One region of the Spiroplasma melliferum KC3 genome, then DNA from elsewhere that is predicted to be linked to it. Evidence: riboswitches for the same ligand, from Rfam matches in the RefSeq annotation. Region 1 holds a riboswitch; each other region holds the start of a gene.
What was found. A riboswitch is a leader RNA that binds a small molecule or an ion and turns the genes downstream of it on or off. The one in region 1 is predicted to bind cobalamin.
Positions count from the first base shown of each region.

Region 2: linked by a shared signal. The riboswitch ahead of SPM_RS00425 (hypothetical protein) and the one ahead of deoD (purine-nucleoside phosphorylase) in region 1 are both predicted to bind cobalamin.
Region 3: linked by a shared signal. The riboswitch ahead of SPM_RS01915 (hypothetical protein) and the one ahead of deoD (purine-nucleoside phosphorylase) in region 1 are both predicted to bind cobalamin.

Region 1 covers NZ_AGBZ02000004.1:303,930-308,228, reverse strand. The annotation lists gene tkt (transketolase) at 1-809, opposite strand, end outside; gene SPM_RS05790 (deoxynucleoside kinase) at 855-1,478, opposite strand; gene deoD (purine-nucleoside phosphorylase) at 1,498-2,208, opposite strand; cobalamin riboswitch at 2,603-2,774, opposite strand; gene SPM_RS05780 (hypothetical protein) at 3,376-4,299, opposite strand, start outside.
Region 2 covers NZ_AGBZ02000001.1:87,688-91,986, forward strand. The annotation lists gene SPM_RS00410 (APC family permease) at 1-74, opposite strand, end outside; gene SPM_RS00415 (alpha/beta hydrolase) at 74-1,138, opposite strand; partial or broken gene SPM_RS06350 (HAD hydrolase family protein) at 1,233-1,370, opposite strand; gene SPM_RS00420 (HAD family hydrolase) at 1,312-1,974, opposite strand; cobalamin riboswitch at 2,125-2,312, shown strand; gene SPM_RS00425 (hypothetical protein) at 2,448-2,942, shown strand; gene SPM_RS00430 (hypothetical protein) at 2,970-3,623, shown strand; gene SPM_RS00435 (vitamin B12-dependent ribonucleotide reductase) at 3,793-4,299, opposite strand, start outside.
Region 3 covers NZ_AGBZ02000001.1:369,242-373,540, reverse strand. The annotation lists gene sufB (Fe-S cluster assembly protein SufB) at 1-295, shown strand, start outside; gene SPM_RS01925 (5-formyltetrahydrofolate cyclo-ligase) at 295-846, shown strand; gene SPM_RS01920 (ABC transporter permease) at 863-1,657, shown strand; cobalamin riboswitch at 1,662-1,851, shown strand; gene SPM_RS01915 (hypothetical protein) at 2,004-2,990, shown strand; gene SPM_RS01910 (hypothetical protein) at 3,021-3,389, shown strand; gene SPM_RS01905 (hypothetical protein) at 3,552-4,007, opposite strand; gene rplK (50S ribosomal protein L11) at 4,262-4,299, shown strand, end outside.

The sequences.
Region 1 (4,299 bases):
GGAGTAAATGGTGAAGAATGCATTGGTGAACCTTGTTTTGGATGCCCATAACCAATAATTGTTTTACATTCAATTAATGTTGGTTTATCAGATTTTTGAGCTTGTTCAATTGCTTTTTGAATTGCTGGCAAGTCCTCATCTGCGTTTTCAATTCGAATATAATTTCAATTTTGTGCTTCAAAAAAACGTTGATAATCAATCTTTAAAACAGCATCACATTTTGTATCTAATTGACAATCATTTGAATCATATAACATAATTAATTTATTTAATTTTCACACCCCAGCTAATTGAATTGCCTCAATTGCTCCTCCTTCTTGTAAATCACCGTCACTACATAAAACATAAGTATAATGGTCAATGATTTTATAATCTGGTTTATTAAATTTAGCCGCTAGATGTTGTTCAGCTAATGCCATCCCAACCCCATAGCCAACTCCTTGCCCTAGGGGGCCAGAAGAATTATCGACTCCAGGAGTAACGCCATATTCTGGATGAGCTGGAGTTTTTGAATTAATATGACGATAATTTTTTAAATCATCAATTGTCAAATTATAACCAGCTAAATGTAAAATCGCATATTGTAAAGTTGAAGCATGTCCTGGGGATAATACAAAACGATCACGATTGATTCAATCGGGTACTGCCGGATTAGCAATTAAATTATCTAAATAAATTGCTTGCATTAGTGGTGCTGCACTTAATACAATCCCTGGGTGACCAGTTTTATTATAAATAATAGGATCTAACCCTAAAATTCTTAAATTACTTAAACTTTTTGTTTCAATATTATTATTTGTGCTTTTCATTTTAATTTCCTCCTTATTAAATTAAAATATTAATAATAATTATTTTTAAATTAAACAAGGAACCTTATTATCAAGAGGTAATAAATGTTGCATAATAATGCTTATTTTTTCTGAAAAATCATCATTGTCAGCATCAATAACAATAAATTTATAATCATTTTTTAATTCATGATATAAAATTTCATATTGTTCATTCAATTTTTCCCAGTAATAATATGGGTTTTCTAATTCTAATTGACGCCCACGCTGTTTAATTCGTTCAACAGCCTTTTCAGTTGAAACTTTTAAATAAATAATGACATCAAATCCTAATTTTTGTTTCAAAATTGGAACAATAACATTTTGAAAAAAACGATTGTAGACTTTAAAATCAATTTCATTCATAATTTTTAATAAATGAGAAACTCGCACAAAAACAGGGTCTTCTAAAATTGTGCGGTCAAAAACAGTATCATCTAAATTATCAATGTTAAAAAATTGCTCAATTCTTGTTGTTAACATATAAATTTGCATTTTAAAAGCAAATCCTTCCATGTCCTGATAAAAATCCTTAAAATATGGATTTTCTTCTAATGGTTCTTTAAATAAATTATAGTTTAATTGTTTGCATAATTCTTCACTAACTTTTGTTTTCCCTGCCCCAACGGTTCCAAAGACTGCAATTTTCATTTTATTGCTCCTTTCGTTTTTAACCCATTAATTGAACAGCAGTGTCTAATGCTAATTCAACCATTGTCATAAAATTATTTTGCCGTTCTAAAGCTGTAGTAACTTCTTTCGTCACAAGATGGTCAGAAACTGTTAATAATGTCGCTGCATGTTTTTGCGTAACAATTGCATTAGTAAACAAAGCATATGATTCCATTTCAACAACATCTAAGTTATGCGTATGAATAAAGTCTAATGAATCATCATAACGGTAAAAAACATCTGCTGCATGCGCAATTCCCGTGTGTGTTTTAATTCCTTTTGCTTGTGCTACAGCTTCAATTTCATTAAATAATTTTTCACTTGCAGCAATTAAATTACTATCAATATTAGCTGCAATTTTTGCATAATTACTTTCACCAAATGCTTCACGAACATTAAAGATATCATAAACTTTAATATTCGGATTATAACTTCCAGCTGAACCAATTCGAATAATGTAATCAACATCGTAAAACTTAAATAATTCGTATGAATAAATTCCAATGCTTGGACAACCCATTCCGCTTCCAGCAATTGTTACCTCAATGTTTTTATACTTGCCAGTATACATTAACATATTTCGAACTTCATTTACTAATTTTAAATTTGTTAAATATTTTTCCGCAACGGTTTTTGCTCGTAATGGGTCTCCCGGCATTAAAACGACTTTTGCAATTTCTTCTTTTTTGGCATTAATATGTGGTGTCATTTTTTGTTCCTCTCTTTTCCGCTTAATTTAATTACCAATAAATACCTATCAATCCTATTTTTATTTAAAAAGTAAGGATATTTAAACAACACGAAAAAGAATATTGTTGCATATCCACATAAATGATGTTTAATTTCTACGATTATTTTAATTAATAGTTTAAGACAACAACAAAAATAAAACCATTTTAAATCAAATGCTATTAAACTTAATTATTAATTAATTTTTATTATTTATTATCTTTTAAATAATACCTTTTGATAGGTTTACTGCTTTAAATTAACAACTAAAAAACGCTTTTTGACGTCTTTCAAATTATTATTTAATAGTTTTCACTAATAAATAATTAATCATCCAACCCCAGAGATAATAACTATAAGTTCAGCATTGATATCTTACCAATGTTTTTTAGATCGGTCTACTGGCTTAGTTTCACTTTACTCGCTATTCCTTCTCAAGAAATATTTTCTCAATGGAATTATGTTAGCTTTCATCCACTTTACAGTTGCTGGGACAGCCTAGGATTCACACCTAATTCCCGTAACATCCAAAATTGCTTTTTAAAGTTGTTAAAATAATAATATAAAGTTTACTTTTAAAATGCAAGTTAAAATTAACAAATTATTTACCAACTAAAAAGAAATTAGGAAAAAAGTTGATATTTTTACAATTAAAAATAAAACTATTGTCAGAAAAATCTAGGAGCATATAATGAAAATTGTAAATAATATTTATGGACCTTACTTATTAAGTATTTTTACTCCTTTCAATCTCAATTAGAATCAAAAAATAGTCGACAATCTAGCCCACCATAAAAATAATCGATAATATAATAAAACAAATAATAAGCAATTGATAATAAATAGTTTTTTAGTTAATAGCAGTTATTCATTTGCAATGTTATTAAATAAATTAGGTTTAGTTTTAAATTTTGTTATATTCCTTGCTAGTAGTAATCAGAAATATAGTCACAATGGTAAATGATTTAATGAATAATGTATTAATTATAATATAATTAGCAAACTCCCATATTATTCTCATACTAATCCTAATTATCATTAAAATGAACGGACCAGATTTATTATTTACATATTCGCTAGCGTTAATGCTAGCAATTTTTATCGTTAATTTAAAAAAGCAAGATTTTCTTGCTTTTTTAAATCAAACTTATTTTTTAGTAAATTCTAAAGTAAATAATGTTGATGTTCACCCAGTATAATAAACCGCATTATTTGTTCCAAATAATAAATCAAAGTTTCAAACTGCCCGACGACGGAGTGAAAAAGTATCTTTAGTTTTATTTAAACTCACTTCATGAACACGTTTTTCTCAATTACCAGTGGTAAAAATGTCAAGTCCTGGTAAATTCTTTCCTTTATATGCTTCTTTAAAATCATCAATTAAAATTTTTAAAACATCTTTATATTTGCGGTTTTTTAAATTTAAAATTTCAGTAAAAGCTTCTTCGCTAAGATGGAATACGCCGGAATGTTCATTTGATTCTAATTTAAAATGATTATAAAAAGCGACTACTAATCGTCCAAACTCCATTAACTTATTTGTTAAACCTTCTTCTGTAATTTCAACTTGAACTTTTAAGGCTTGACCATCATTCATTACTGCTCCAGATAGTGGGAAACCAGCTACTTGAATTTTAGCTAAATTGACATGAAAATCAGCTAATCGTAAGTTTTGCCCTCCAGTATTAAAAACATTAACTAATGCACGATAAAACTTAACAAAATTTTCTGGAGTAATTTTATCAGGTTGATATCCTTTTCCAGTTCAAACATATGAGGCTGTATTTTCTCGAACAACATCAACACCATTAGTAGTATTATTAATTGCACTTGTTAGTAAACTCAACAAGGTTATTGAAGAATTATATTTAATATTCTTTACAAATTTTTGTAATTCGCTATCACTTTCAATTTTACGCTGTAACTTTTCTAAAATAATTTTATCTAAATTAGCAAAACCAGCCGTATAGTTTACATCAAAATTTTGATAAATTTTAGCAAATTCTGGCGCTTTATCAATTTGAAAAACTCCTTCTGTATTGAAAAAATTAACAATTACTCTGGAAATTTT
Region 2 (4,299 bases), on a different contig from region 1:
ATTGAAGAACCTAATGTGGCTGAAATAGCCAAAGCTAGAATTTGCCAAAATCCATATTTTTTTTGTAATTTCATTATTGTTTCCTTTCTTGTTGTGCTAAAAATGTTTTAATTGCCGCTAAATAACTTTTATGACCTTTTGAAATTGCTTCAACATGTCCTAAATTTAATAACGAGACCAACTGACTTTGCCCCAATGGTTCTGATGTAATTTTTTGAAGATAAAATTCTTTGCTCATAAAGTAAGGAACAAAATCATCATTAGTACCATGAAAAATTAACATTGGTAAATTTTTTAATCGTTTTGGATGTTTTAATAAATTATAATGGCGAAGATTAAAACCAAGTTCTTGCTTAAATTTCTTTCTTAAACCAAAACTAATTAATCATCAACACCGTTGATAACGATATTCCATCACATACCGAAATTGAACTAATAAGTTACTAAACCCACAATCACTAATCGCTCATTTAACTAAAGGATTTTGGTATCCTTGATCTAGTAAATATTTGGTTAAACAAGCTGCACCCATACTATTTCCAATTAACCCAATTGCATTGACTGTAAAATTATTTATTAATCATGCAATAACAGCACTTAAATTTTGCACGTTTAAATAACCAATACCACTATATTTTCCAGCACTTAAACCATGTGCAATACTATCAAAAGTTAAAACATTATAACCTTGTTGATAAAAATAATAAACTTGTCGTAAAGCTAAATACTTGTTTTCTGTTCACCCATGTAAACCAATTACTCACTTTTGAGAATGTGGATATTGCAAATAAAGGGCACTAATGGATTCTTGTTGCTGGTTTAAAATCGTTATTGTTTGCATTTGTGTTTCTTCTATTGTATTAAAACAAAAATTTAATTGCTTTAATTCTTTTGCAATAAGATCTTGATGATATGCCTCAAAACTATTAAAATCAAAATTTTTTGAATTCATTGTCATCATACCAGTTCGTTGATAAGTTTGAGTAAAATTAAAAAAATCCCGCACATATTTTTTTGAGCAAAAAATAATAATTGGAAATAATAAAACGGTTAATAATGTTCGTCATCAATTAAAACAAAATTGCCGATAACCATCAATAATAATTTTTTTACTTGGTTTTTTTGTAACTACCTTCATTTTTTCCTTTCATTAATGAAACAAGATAATTTATTTAATATATGCTTTTTAATTAAAATTTGTTATTGTATTAATAATCTTAATATTTGAGGCATTACGATAAGAACATTTGTTCAATTACATTAGCAATTCCATCATGGTCATTATCATCAGTCACTAAATCAGCAATTGTTTTAACATCAGCAGGAGCATTTCCCATTGCGACACCAAGGCCTGCTCATTGTAACATTGCAACTAGTAATTTCTAATGATGAACGATCCCCGCGGATTTCTTGGGAAATTTCAATCTTTCCTTGTCATTTTGTTACAAACCGATTAACATCGGGGGTATAACTGCTAATATAAATCTTATTAACATTAATATTAAAATCAGTAGAATATAAACATGCCGTTACTTCATCTTTAACTGTAGAGAAACTTGCTAAATAACCTTTTGTTATTTTATCTTCAAATCCTTTACAATGTAAAAGCATTTTATTAAACGAAGAATGATCAGCATCAAACATAATTAATGTTTCTAAATCAAGTTCAATAACATCTAAATAAATATCTCGTAATAATTGGTGATTTAAAAAATCACAAAACAAAATTTCTTTCGTGACATTATTTGTTACAACAGACCCATTTAAACTAACAATAAAATCATTGCTATCAGTTAAACCTAACTTTGCGGCAATATCCTTACATTGATATAATGGGCGACCAGTTGCAATTACTAATTTAATATCTTTGCTAGCTAATCCTTTTAAAACTTGCAAAGTACGCGGGGACATTTCTCCGTTGGAATTTAAAGCTGTTCCATCTAAATCAACAGCAATTAACTTAATATCTGACATAATCTTTTCTCTCCTATATAACATAATTCTAATATATTTTATAAAAGTTCCAACATTTATTTTTAAAATTGATAAAGATTAAAAAAATAAATACCTTAAAAAATAAATTTTTATAATATTTTAGTTTATAATTACTAGGTAAAGCATCCTGCTTTCATTTGAATTAATGGTAAACATTAAAAATGTTTTGAAAAGGGAATTGAGTGTAAATCTTGAGCTGTCCCAGCAACTGTAATGATGATGAACATTGTATTTACTCACTGAAAAAATTTTTTTGGGAAGAGACAATTAGTAAAACGATTCTAAGCCAGTAGACCTGCCGTTAACTCCTGACGAAATAAATATCCCTGGGATTGTGATATTTGTGAGTAAATAATTTATTATTCTTAAATAATAGTTTACCCTCATAAATAAAATAATTTTTCCGCTAGAATGGGTTTTTATTGCAGTTATTTTTGAAAGGAATTATCGCAATGAAAAATTTCTCATGAAAAAAATATTTATATTATCTTTTGCCAGCTTTAATTCTATTAACAGCAATTGTTTTAAATATCTATTATATTCCTAAGTATTATGAGGTACAACGCCAAAATCGTTATGAAGGAACTTATACTGTAACAATTCTTGGTCAAGATGAAAACTATAATGTTTTTTTTACTAAAGGGTTAAATGTTAAACATGCTAATAATCTCGGTGCTGTTTTAAGTAAATACCCGGATGATTTTGGTTTAAATAACAGTACTTGAGGAAATTTCCTTAGCCGTGTTGGAAATATCACCTTATCCAATCCAAAAGAAGCATATTTTAGTATTCAAAGTGGTGACAATAATCAAAAAAATGCTGCTCATATTCATCCTGAGTGTCGTGAATATGAAAATAATGCATGTTCATCGGGGATTGATTATCTTAAATTAATGCCTAATGTTGACAATGTTTTTCGTTTTGTCATTACTAAAATTAATCAATAAGAATTAATTAAGAATAAAATTTTTCTAATGAAAAAAATAAGAAAAGAAGATATCTGACCCGCAACTTTAAAAATAACCCTAAAAATGACCGTTATTGCTCTTTTTAGCAGTTTAGCATTAGCACTTAAAATTGCTTTTGCATTCTTACCAAACTTTGAATTTGTCACCTTTATTTTAATGTTTAGTATTGTTTTTTTTACAATTACAGTAGGTTTTGGCATTATTAATGTTTATTGTACTTTAAACATGGTGTACTTTGGCATTGCCGATTGAAGCATTATGTATTTTATTATTTTTAACTTATATGGAGTTATTATGTTACTCTGTAAGCAAATAATATACTGATGATGATGAATGATGATTATTATCTGTGCCCTAATGGGCTATATCTTTGGTTCGCTATATGCTATTCAAACTGCTATTTTATATGGCCCTAATGTTGGTTTAACATATTGAATTAAAGGTTTAGTTTTTGATGCTATTCACGGCACAGGAAATGCTGTTATTTGTGCAGTTTTATATCCAATTATTTATAAATTAATGCAAGTGTTATATCCAAATTGACCATATTTATTTAATAATAAATTTATTAAATATTTACAAAAAATTATTAACAAGAAAAATGAGTTACTAACATTAAGTAATGAGCAAAATGAAAATGAAAAAATACCAGGTAAATAACTGGTATTTTTTCATATCAGATAGTTTCTATGTAAAATTTTAAATTAGGATACTTTATTTTACCTATTTAAAAATATATTTAAATAAATGCGCAAGCCAAGAATAAGAAGTTTATTAATTAATAAAAAATCACGATAAATTACCGTGATTTTTTAAATGAATACAAATTCTATAACCCACATTTTAATTGTACATTACAATTATTACATGTAACACAGCCACCAGCATCAACCATTGTTCCCTCTTTGCAAATTGGACAAACATCTCCAACTTCAGCACCAATGTTTCGATCTTGATTAATTCCACGGAATTGCCCAATTGCTTTCGCATTTTCTGTTACATTTTTATTTGGGCGATTATCAACTTCAATTCCCAATGTATCTAAATTTAATTGTTCTAATGCAGGATGATTTTCATCAGTTGTTAGCGATAACACTTGTGAATCACGTGAACCATCAACATAAACAGTTCCACCTTTAGCCCCACCTTTATACAATCGTGTATAAATTTTTTCAACATCTTTGACTGAATAACCACGTGGAGCATTAACAGTTTTTGAAATTGATGAATCAACTCAACGTTGAATAACACATTGTGTATCAGCATGATCTTCTGGGGCTAAATCCATTGCCGCAACAAAAATATCTGGTAATGTTTCTGGCGTATAAGCAGGATT
Region 3 (4,299 bases), on a different contig from region 1:
TTCAAAAGCCAGGGTTGAATGTGATACTCTAATTTTAGATGGAAAATCACATTCTGATACAATTCCCCAGAATAAAGTTTATAATAATGAATCACAAATTGAACATGAAGCAACAGTAAGTAAAGTTTCTGAAGAACAATTGTTTTATTTACAAAGTCGTGGCTTATCAGAACAAGAAGCTTTGGAAATGATTATTATGGGATTTTTAGAACCATTTACAAGAGAATTACCAATGGAATATGCAGTTGAATTAAATCAGTTAATTAAAATGGATATGGAAGGTAGTGTTGGTTAGTGATAACTCGTGGTAAACAAGAAATTCGACAAGAAAAATTACTTGCAAGAAGTAAGATTTCATCTGAATTACGAGAGCAAAAAGAAACTAAGATTTTTGATACTTTTTTTCAACATCCAGGTGTGCAAAATAGTAAAACGATTGCTCTTTATTATTCAATTAAAAAGGAAGTTAATACTCTTCTTATTATTAAGCGATTATTCGCCTTAAAAGTTAATGTTTTATTGCCACGAATGGATGGGAATAATTTAAAATTTTATCATATTACCAATTTAACAACTGATTTAGAATTTAATTTACGCTTTAACCTTTATGAACCATTAAATTCATTGCCAATAATTAATGCAGAAAAAATTGATGTTCTTGTTGTTCCAATTGTTGCTTTTGATCAAAATAATTTTCGGTTAGGATATGGGAAAGGTTATTATGATCGGTTTTTAAAAAATTATCATCATCTTGTTATTGGGTTAGCATTTATTGAACAATTAGTGCCGACCCCATTACCGGTTGAAGAACACGATGTTAAAATAGAAATTATTATTAGTGCTTAAAAATTAAGGAGCAAGGATGAACTTACCATTATTACGTGTTGTTAGCAAATATTGATTTACATCATGACATACTTATTTAGTAACATTATTTTTACCAATTATTTTATATTTTATTAGCATTCGTGTTACTAATATGTTTAATAGTAATGCTAGTTATTTATCATTGCCAGGGTCAATTTTATTAGTGGGGGTTCTTAACGGTATTCTTGACTTAGCAATTGCTTTTTATGAATTTCGAAAAACTACTTTTGCACGGCAATTGCATTTGTTAAAAGCTTCAATTTATCAATTAATTTTAGTTTTAATTATAATTAGTTTAATTACTAATTTAATTGGTTCAATTTGATTATTTTTAATTGCTTTTTTTAGTTATGGTGAAGGAATTCATATTGAATGAATTAATTGACTTGCTTTATTTTGAGCAATTATATTAGCCTCATTTTTATCATCTTTAATTGGTATTTTAATTGTGCTTTGTCCAAATGACTTGAAGATTATTTTAGTAATAGCAATTTTATTTTTTTTACTATTTGCTTTTTTATCTGGATTATTTTTTCCAATTGGTGTTGTTCGTAGTGACAAATTTTTAAATATTATTAGTTATTTGTTACCCCTAAGTTATCCATCGTCAATTATAGGAAGCGCTTGTTTTTGAAATGTTCCAGCATGAATTTTAGACTCTAATTTATATCCTAATCTAACATATTTTACTGATTTACATAATATTTGAGTTCCTTCGCTAGTTAGTTTAAGTTGAAGTTTTGTTTTTTTTATTTTAATTTTTGTTATTAATTATTATAAAGATAACTAAAAAATGTGGTATGATAATTTTAGACAATTTAATAAATAGTTATTTAGAGTTAGGGAATTGAGTGTAAATCTTGAGCTGTCCCAGCAACTGTGATATTGACGAAAGCCACATTAGCCACTGAAAGGAAAACTTTTGGGAAGGCGGTTAGTAGGATGAAATTAAGCCAGTAGACCTTTCTAAATTTAATTAGTCTTATTATATAACTCCTGGGTGTGAGTCATGTAATTATTTTGTAAATAAATAATTTAGTGATTGTTATATAAAAAGCATGTTGGGGAATGCTTTTTAATTTACTGGAACTAGAATTAAATTGTCCATTGTTAATTTGCTAGAAAAAAATAAGAAAATGAAAAAAATATTATTACTATTCCTAAGTTCTACATTTATTTTTTCACCAACATTAACAACAATTTCTTGTAAAAATGTTGATGAATCGCTTTCCTATTGTGATCCAGATTGAATCTATCAAATGAAAACGGAGGAAAATGAAGAATTTGTGGTTGGCTATAATAATTATTATTTGTCAACTGCATCAAGTACCTTCCAACAAAAAGATTGATTAGATCTTAATCAAGAAGCACATATTTATCTTTATTTTAAAAATGTTGTAAGTCTTGATGAAGTAATACAAAAATTACAGTTTGGTGATACTGCTCATATGCAAGATGTAACTCATCTGTATGAGCCAATAACATTTACAAAAACTGATGATGGTAATGTTTATATTTCTAATTCCTTTTTGACGCAAAATACCCCCGTTAATGGTTATACAATAATGGCACAAGATAAGTGAGAAGACCTTAAAAATAGTAAGAATATGAAGCAACTAAATGACCGATTTCAAAAAGAATTTAAACAATGAGGAACAATTCGTGATTCTCATCCAGTTCAAGAAGTGGATGGAAAACAATTTGTTTGATGAAATTCTAACCGTTGGGATGTTTTATTGCAGACGGAAATCCAAAAGGCAATATATGGAGTTTGAAGTAGCGCTGAAAATAAAATTCAAGTGGGAATGAATATTCCATTAAGCCTTGTTAGTAAAGGTTCAATTAGAGTGTCAAAAACTAAGGCTCAAAATGTATTTCGAATAGATCTAAATTATCAAGAAGATTGAATAAATAATAGTTTTAATAAAATAAAATACCGATTACCCCACTGAGGTTTTTATTTTAAAATCATTGGTGAAAATAAGGCCCAATATATTTCACCACAACTAATTCCTGCAATTAATAATACTTTTCGTGTGACTGATGTTTTGACATATTTAACATCGCGAAATTGAAATTCTTTTAATGATAAAGGTTATAAAAATGCCAAAATAATTTCATAATTTTATTGTATAATTATTGTTGTAATTATCTTGGAAGGAGATGAAATTATTAAGACATTAACATGACCAAAAATTTTAATGTTTATTGGCGCAGCTTGAATTATTATTATTGGCATTTTATTCGCTGCTGGCGTTCCAACAAAAACTTCAATTTACGGATGAGACACAAGTTGACCAGTTCTTTTGATTTTAGGAATTTTGTATATTTTGGTTCCGCTATCAGTTAAACCAGGCTTTTGATCATTATTATGAGCACTTGCCATTGCTAGTTTAGCAGTAATTTTCTTAGTTGGATTTTTTGTAAAAGCAGATTATCAATCACCCTGAACCTATTTAGGGGCCATTCCTAATCTTTTTATTGGAGTTGGAGCATTAGGATGGATTTTTGTTCACGAGTAAAAATTTAATGCTATTAAGAAATGATATTAAAATTATTTTAATATCATTTTTTATTTAAGATGTAAATTGTGGAAGCAAATCAAATAATACTTTAGTCTCAATAATTAATTTATTAAATAGTGGATTTTGTAGTAATAAATTAAAAAGAACAAAATCGTCTTTTTATTTTTCTTGTTCAAGTTCTTGATTTTGTTCTGTTTGATTAAATTCTGTATAAATTTTTTGAATATCTTTTATTCTTTGTGGTTTTGCAATTGGATTAATTTTTGCTGCAGGATTATTAATGCTGTTTGTTGACATGCGTGGTTGGATTGGAACAAGTCTACCATTTTTATCAATCATTTTTTGTAATTCTGCTTGTCCTGTTTGTGGTGAAGAAATTTGGTGTTTTTTCCCTTCTCTTGAAGCGTCTGTAGCAATTGAACTTCACTCATTTACTACATTTTCATTAATTCCCATTTGTTTTCAATTTTTTGTTACATTTTTACAAGTAGAAGCTGCTATTTTTTCAGATTCTTTTTTATTAAAACCAAGTGTTGTAAAAAAAGAATTAAGACTTTTTTTAAATGATTTATATATTTTTTTCAGCTGATTTTTCATTTCTGATGTAAATTCCATATTAAAATTTCCTTATTATTTTAATTATTAATTAAGCCATTTATTTTAAAAATATAATATTTTTAAAATCATTTACAATATTTACCTTATCATATTTATTTAAAATTAACAATATTTTTTAATTAATAATTGTTTTTATTTAATTTTTTATTTGTTATTTTTTGTTTTAAAATAAAGTTGTTTTTTATTTTTTTATTGTTATAATTAACTAGGCATTTATTCTATTATATAGAGTATGCTTAAATGTGGTAGTAATGTTAACATTACGTTTGGACCACAGCGAGAATTTAAT